3 regions of the Cobetia sp. Dlab-2-AX genome follow, and region 1 is predicted to be linked to each of the others. Evidence: predicted binding sites of a transcription regulator. Region 1 holds the regulator's gene; each other region holds the start of a gene.
The links. Region 1 encodes sigma-54, which starts transcription at its own class of promoters, with help from an activator protein. Its sites were predicted from a motif close to TGGCACNNNNNTTGCTNT; they were not measured.
Positions count from the first base shown of each region.

Region 1 (2,267 bases):
GCTGCGCTGAGCCCACCGGAGGCGAAAGCTTCAAAAGCCGCTGCGTGATTTTATCGCGTAGCGGCTTTTTCATGTCTGACATCAGACGCATGCATGACGTCCATACCACCTTGGTGGAAACATGGCATGCAAGTTGCTTGAATATTCACAGCAACCACTTGTCAGTGCCCCGAGTCACGGTATAGCGTAGTAAGCACGTTCCTTTGCCGTGAATTGACTGACTCCATGAAACCCACCCTGCAACTCCGCCTCGGCACCTCGCTGACCATGACGCCGCAGCTTCAGCAAGCGATCCAGCTGCTGCAGCTGTCGACGCTCGATCTGCGTCAGGAGATTCAGCAAGCCCTCGAGTCCAACCCGATGTTGGAGCTCGACGAGGACTACGAGTCGCTGGATGTCATCGAGACACAGGATACGAGCGAGATCTCCACTGCCGACTCCTCAAGCGAGATTCCCGAGGAATACCCCCTCGACAGTGACTGGTCGGACCTCTACCAGGACCACGCCGGTAGCCTGACCAGCTCCGGCAGTGGCAGCGGGAGCGAAGAAGGGCCGGACTTCGATCGCAATACCAGTGTCGAGAGCCTGCAGGACCACCTGCGCTGGCAGCTGGCGATGACCGACCTCGATGGCCGTGAACGCCAGATGGCGGAGAGCCTGATCGATGCCGTCGACGGTGCCGGTTACCTGAGCCTGTCACTCGATGAGCTGGTCGATGGTCTGCGCGGCCAGGGCCTGCCCGGTCTCAAGGCCTCCGAGCTCGAGCAGGTACTGCTGCGTCTGCAGCAGTTCGACCCGACCGGCGTCTTCGCCCGCGACCTGCGCGAGTGCCTGCTGCTGCAACTGGCGCTGCTGCCGGATGATCTGCCGCTGCTGGCGCAGGCGCGTCGCCTGGTACGTCAATTCCTCGAGGCACTGGGCAACGATGACCGCAAGCTGCTCAAGCGCCGACTGAGCCTTGACGATGACGAGCTGGACCACGTCATCCGCCTGGTGCGCGCGCTCGATCCGCGTCCGGCATCCGCCTGGGGCGAGCCCGCCAGCGATTACGTGATCCCTGATCTGCTGGTGCGTTATACCCGCCACGGCTGGCAGGTCGAGCTCAACCCGGAAGCGCTGCCCAAGCTGCGCATCCAGCCGGAATACGCCGCACTGATAAAGCGTGCCGACAAGTCCGCCGACAACACCTTCCTCAAGGACAACCTGCAGGAAGCGCGCTGGCTGATGAAGAGCCTGTCATCACGCAATGACACCCTGCTCAAGGTCGGCCGCGAGATCATGGCGCGCCAGATCGACTTCCTCGAGCAAGGCGAGGAAGGCATGAAGCCACTGATTCTGGCCAACATCGCCGAAGTGGTCGAGATGCACGAATCGACCATCTCGCGGGTCACGACCCAGAAATACATCCACACCCCGCGCGGCGTCTTCGAGCTCAAGTTCTTCTTCTCGAGCCAGGTCGGTGGCAGCGGCAGTGGCGACGCCCACTCAAGCACCGCCATTCGTGCCCGCATCCGCAAGCTGATTGCGGAAGAACCGGCTCGCAAGCCTCTCTCCGACTCACGCCTGGTCGATCTGCTCGCCAGCGATGGCATCGAGGTCGCACGCCGTACCGTGGCCAAGTATCGCGAAGCGATGGGCATCCCATCCTCCAGCGAGCGCAAGCGTCTGGCCTGAGGCATCACCTGCAGCTGCCATGCCCTGCTTTCACCTCCACAATGGCAGCCGCCGCCAACCTCAGACGCTGGTTTTCTCTCTCACCAGCCTCTGACATTACTGACACCGGCGCGCCTGTTGCGCGCCCTGTCATGCCGTCAACCACTCGTCAATGACCCATCATGGCCCATGACGGCGCGCAGGATGTTGGCAAAAATCCATCATTCCGGCAGCATCATTTACCGTCAATCGCATGTTTTTAAAGTCACTTTTGGCCGTATTGCACCGGGATGACACTCGGTGATCCTTCCGGCACGCTGCTTGCTCCACGCAACCCAGGCGCCTGAAAGGCGGCGTACATGCAGGGATTGGCGACGAAAACCCGCCTTCTTGCGCGCCTTTCATGCACCACCCTTCAAGCGTGACCTTGAAGTCCATTCCGCTACCCTTCATTGAGTTGAAGACAAGCACTGAGCCACGATGCAGCGCAGCGTTGATCTTTGCGCAAAGCTTGGGCATTGTCGGTACAGACGCTCACGACATCTGACGCCGCTGGCAAGGGCGCGAAAACATCGCCAGACGGCGGCCGTCAAGCCTGTTGCAGAGCGTCCGAT
Region 1 covers NZ_JAMXRV010000003.1:111,193-113,459, reverse strand. Annotated here, with positions in the region: gene NH396_RS06145 (RNA polymerase factor sigma-54) at 226-1,674, shown strand.

Region 2 (2,267 bases), on a different contig from region 1:
TGCCGCTTCCTTCACGGCATCGATCATGGCCTGCGGGCCGCAGAGATAGACGTGCGTGCCGGAGGGCTGGCTCGCCAGCAAGGCCTTCAGATTCGGGCGTTCGAGACGATGCTGGGTGATGTTGCCACTTGCCAGATAGGGCGCTGCCTCCGGGAAGCGGGCGACATCGAGGTCTTGACTGCGCAGGTGCAGCTCCCAGCTTGCGTCACGTCGCTCAAGCTCCGGCAGGTAGGACAGAAACGGCGTGATGCCGATGCCCCCTGCCAACATCAGATGATGGCGTGCCTGCCAGTGCGGCAGAAACAGGTTGGCCGGCGGGCTGAGTTCCAGCTCGTCGCCGACCTGCACGCGGGAATGGATGGCTTCGGAGCCACCACGCGAGACCGGCTGTCGACGCACCGCGATGCAGTAATGCGAGGGATCATCCGGCGGGCTGATCAATGAGTAGGCGTTGCGACACACCCGCCCCTCTCCCGGGATACCCAGCACCACATGACTGCCCGGCGAGAACGGCGTGAAGGGGGAAGCCTCATCGGCAGGCACCAGAGTAAGCCGACGCACGCTGCTGCTGAGCTGATCAACCGCGACGACCCGCGCCTTCATGAAGCGAGACATGGTGTCACCTCCTCTTGTGGGGGAATCTCTCCCGGGGCTTCCGCATCGATTCGCACGCCCATGTAGGCGCCGAGACGCTTGGAAAAATGATCACGCACTTCCAGCATCAGGCCGCAACCATCACAGGCTGACGGCGAGTGGATGACATGCCCACTGACTTGCTGACAGTGCACGCAGAACATATGCCGCCCCAGGGCAGCGACCGGCAGCATCACCATGTCATCCAGCAGCAGCCCCTGCTGCTGAGCCAGATTGGCGACCTGCCACACAAAATGCTCACTGCCGATGATGACCAGACACCCCGTGACACCGATCTCGCTGATGGCGCCGACCACTGCCTCGCAGGCCTTTGGACGGTCATCGACGTCATGCCAGCGATGCAGGCGGGCGTTGTCGGCGGGCCCCGTGGGCAACGCCTCTGTTGCCGGAGCGGATTGCACGGCGCCTCCCACCTCGTGGCTGCCGAGCTGATCGAGCAGCGTACTGATCAGCTGACAATGCAACTGCAGCTGCTGACGGGCGTTGCCCCCCGCCTCACCAGTGCCTGGCAGGCTCTCGGGAGACTGGCACGCCACCAGATAGCGTTGGGCATCGGGCAGCGCCTCGATGCGTGGATAGTGTTGCCGACTTCGAATCCCGGCAGTGACAGAGGATGATTGCGGGCTTTTCATGACACGACCCTGCTCTGAGAAATTGTCCTTGTTGTAATGCCGCCGTCTTGACGATGACGCGCATCCGACTACCACTCAATTTCTTGAGCACATTTCGTGCCATTGACGGCAAATACATTGCTCGATATACCCGAAAAAACCGCCTAAAAACCCCACTTTATATATGAACAAACAATGGGTACATTCACGCACCAAAACAGTACACTAAACTCAGGAAAAACGGCTTGTATTCACCATTATTGCCCTGATTCAACCTCACTCCACAAGCCAACCCCTACGCCTGACATCTTCCTCACTAAACAACCACAATATCCTGAAAGAATAGAAAAATATGCCTTGATAAAATCACGACCTTTCATTCGAAACGACACCATGTGCTACTCCGTCGCCAGCATTCTGACGCGCTTTCGCTTGCATGATATTGGACGGATTCCTTGGTTTGACTCAGCACAAAAGAAAGCGCCTCACCGGAGGGGTGAGGCGCTTTTATGACTCGATATCGTCAGGTCACATTGCCACATCAAACATGCGCAATGGCATACGCACAATAAAGATCATGTCATCAATATCCACCCTGTCCCGGCACCCAGTTGGTGCCCGCCAGCGGCACCCGGGCCATGGCCGCGGCTTCCACGTTCAGGGCGACCAGATCTTCTGGTTCCAGGTGGTGCAGATGCGACTTGCCACAGGCACGTGCCAAAGTCTGGGCTTCCAGTGTCAACACACGCAGGTAGTTGGCCAGACGCTTTCCGGCTGCGGCCGGGTCCAGTCGCTGGCTCAACTCCGGGTCCTGGGTGGAGATACCGGCCGGGCACTTGCCATCCTGGAAGTCATCATAGAAACCGGCGGCGGATCCCAGCTTTTTGTACTCCTCAGCGTAGCGCGGATGGTTGTCGCCCAGCGCAATCAAGGCGGCGGTGCCGATGGCCACGGCGTCGGCACCTAACGCGATCGCCTTGGCCACATCGGCGCCGTTGCGAA
Region 2 covers NZ_JAMXRV010000002.1:92,653-94,919, forward strand. Annotated here, with positions in the region: gene NH396_RS03500 (PDR/VanB family oxidoreductase) at 1-615, opposite strand, end outside; gene NH396_RS03505 (dimethylamine monooxygenase subunit DmmA family protein) at 600-1,286, opposite strand; gene NH396_RS03510 (FMN-binding glutamate synthase family protein) at 1,849-2,267, opposite strand, start outside.
Region 2: the regulator sigma-54 is predicted to act here: its motif matches at 1,371-1,388, upstream of NH396_RS03505 (dimethylamine monooxygenase subunit DmmA family protein).

Region 3 (2,267 bases), on a different contig from region 1:
ATCGAGCTTTTCCAGGCCTTCTTCGACCTTGCGGGTCCAGCTGCGCAGCGTGTCGGCGACACCTTCGGCGAGCGGGCGCATCTTGGAAAAGTCCTGGTCGTAGTCATCCAGCCCATCGCGCACCGAGTGCTCGCCACCCATGAAGATGCGTCGCAGCGCACGCTGGCGTAGCGCCGGGTCTACGCCGCTCTGCATGAAGGCACTGATGTCGGCGTCTGGGGTCAGGGTGTCGGGGTCTGGCAGCTCGATGGTTGGCGTTTCAGCATTATCTGCGTCCGATGCGTGCTGAGCGTTCTCGGCGGCTGCCTGTTCTGATGCCTGCTCTGCTCTGGAGGAGCTATCGCCGCTCGGGGCTTCGTGCTCCGAGCCGCGCGCTGCTGAGGTGTCAGCGCTATGGTCAGAGACGACTTCCGCCTGTGAGGGCGGGAGGGTGTCGTCTTTGGTTCCCACGGCGCTGTCCGGCTGTGCCAGTTGGTCTTCTCGGCGGGTGTCGCCTTGCTTGCGGCGTGACCAGCGCGAGAACAGGCCTTCATTGGCCGGGCTTGCGTTATCGTCGTGCTGGCTCATGACGTGCTTTCCGTACCATTACCGGGCTGATGCGCCCTGTGGGGTGTCGCGGCGGGCTGCTCTGCCTGACTGGCGCGCCCGGCGCCCTTGCGTTTCTTCTTCTTGCCTTCGTCGATGCGCTCACCGTGACGCGCGAGGTAGGCTTCCAGCCACACCATCAAGGCAGGGGGCATCGGCACGTCCAGCACCAGCTGGTCGCCATCCATCCACTGTGATGCCACCTCCTGGCAGGCCGTCACCACGCGGGGCTGCATGCCGTCGGCTTCGCGCTCATCGCATTGGACGAACAGGCGCGGCTGCTCGCAGCGCAGGTTGTAGCGGTAATCGGTGCGCTCAGTCAGGTGAAGCTGCAGCGGCAGGATGCGGCGATGCGCCACTTCTTCAGCGGCGGCAGGCTCTGCTGCGTACGTGTTCGCCTCTGGCGTTGCAGAGGGGGATAGGTCGGCAATCCGCCAGGTGTCGATGCTGAAACGCCCCAGTTTCTGCGTGGTGGGTGCCAGGGTGATGCTCAACCAGCGGGTGTCTTCACTGCGGGGAGGGATGGATTCAGACATGGCTTCCTTGTTCACTGCTGTACCCGCAAGCGGGTCTGAAAAGAATGCTGCGATGGTGCTGGTTTGCAAGATACATGCCGGCGCTTGCGATATCAGGGTCTTCATCAGTCAGTGCGGGGACAGCTCTGCCATCGGACTGGTACTCTACGGCGATTCAGCGCAAGAATTGCCATTCCAACCGGCTCGATCAGGGAGACCCGAGTTCATGATGCCCTCTGCACGGCCAGCGATCAGTCGCGCCACACTACCCACTACGCTGGACATCGAAGTCATGGATGAGCGCGGTGAGCGTCATCAGCAGTCCATTGCCGCCGAGCGCTCGCTGACCATCTATCTCAATCGGCGCGAGATCGTCACCTTGATGACCCTGGGTGCCGAACCTGAGGCGCTGGTGGCCGGTTATCTGCGCAATCAGGGACTGCTGGGTGAGCTTGAGGACCTCGAAGCGCTGCAGGTGGACTGGGAAGTCGAGAGCGCCTCGGTGGTGACGCGTCATCTGCCCGAGGATATCGAGCAGCGCCTCGGCAAGCGCACCGTGACCACCGGCTGTGGGCAGGGCACTGTGTTCGGCAATCTGCTGGAGCGCCAATCACTGGCCTCGCTGGACGCAGGCCCCTTCAGTCAGGCCTTGTTGTATCGCCTGCTGGAGGCGCTGGCGGCGCACAACGCGACCTATCGCAAGGCCGGTGCGGTTCACGGTTGCGCCCTGTGTCGGGATGATGAGGTGTTGGCGTTCATCGAGGATGTCGGCCGCCACAACGCCGTCGATACGCTGGCGGGGCTGAGCTGGTTGGCGCCCCTGAGTGATGATGCCAGTGATTATCAGGGGGCCAACATCTTCTACACCACCGGCCGCCTGACCTCCGAGATGGTACTGAAGGTGGCTCAGGCGGGGATCTCGGTGCTGGTCTCACGCTCCGGCGTCACGCAGAAGGGGGTGGAGCTGGCGGAACGCTTTGGCGTGCTGTTGATCGCGCGCGCCAAGGGGCGCCACTTCCAGGCGGTGGACCCTGCCGGGCGGCTGGTGCTGGACGCCATCCCGCCGCTGCGTGCAGGTGACGCTCTCAAGTCATCGCGCCATGACGCGTCAGGCAAGCCATCTTCATCAGCCTGCGCAGCCGGGCACGACAAGGAGGGGCAGTGATG
Region 3 covers NZ_JAMXRV010000006.1:17,771-20,037, forward strand. Annotated here, with positions in the region: gene NH396_RS11170 (DUF3306 domain-containing protein) at 1-567, opposite strand, end outside; gene NH396_RS11175 (DUF3305 domain-containing protein) at 564-1,121, opposite strand; gene NH396_RS11180 (formate dehydrogenase accessory sulfurtransferase FdhD) at 1,330-2,265, shown strand; gene NH396_RS11185 (helix-turn-helix transcriptional regulator) at 2,265-2,267, shown strand, end outside.
Region 3: the regulator sigma-54 is predicted to act here: its motif matches at 1,184-1,201, upstream of NH396_RS11175 (DUF3305 domain-containing protein).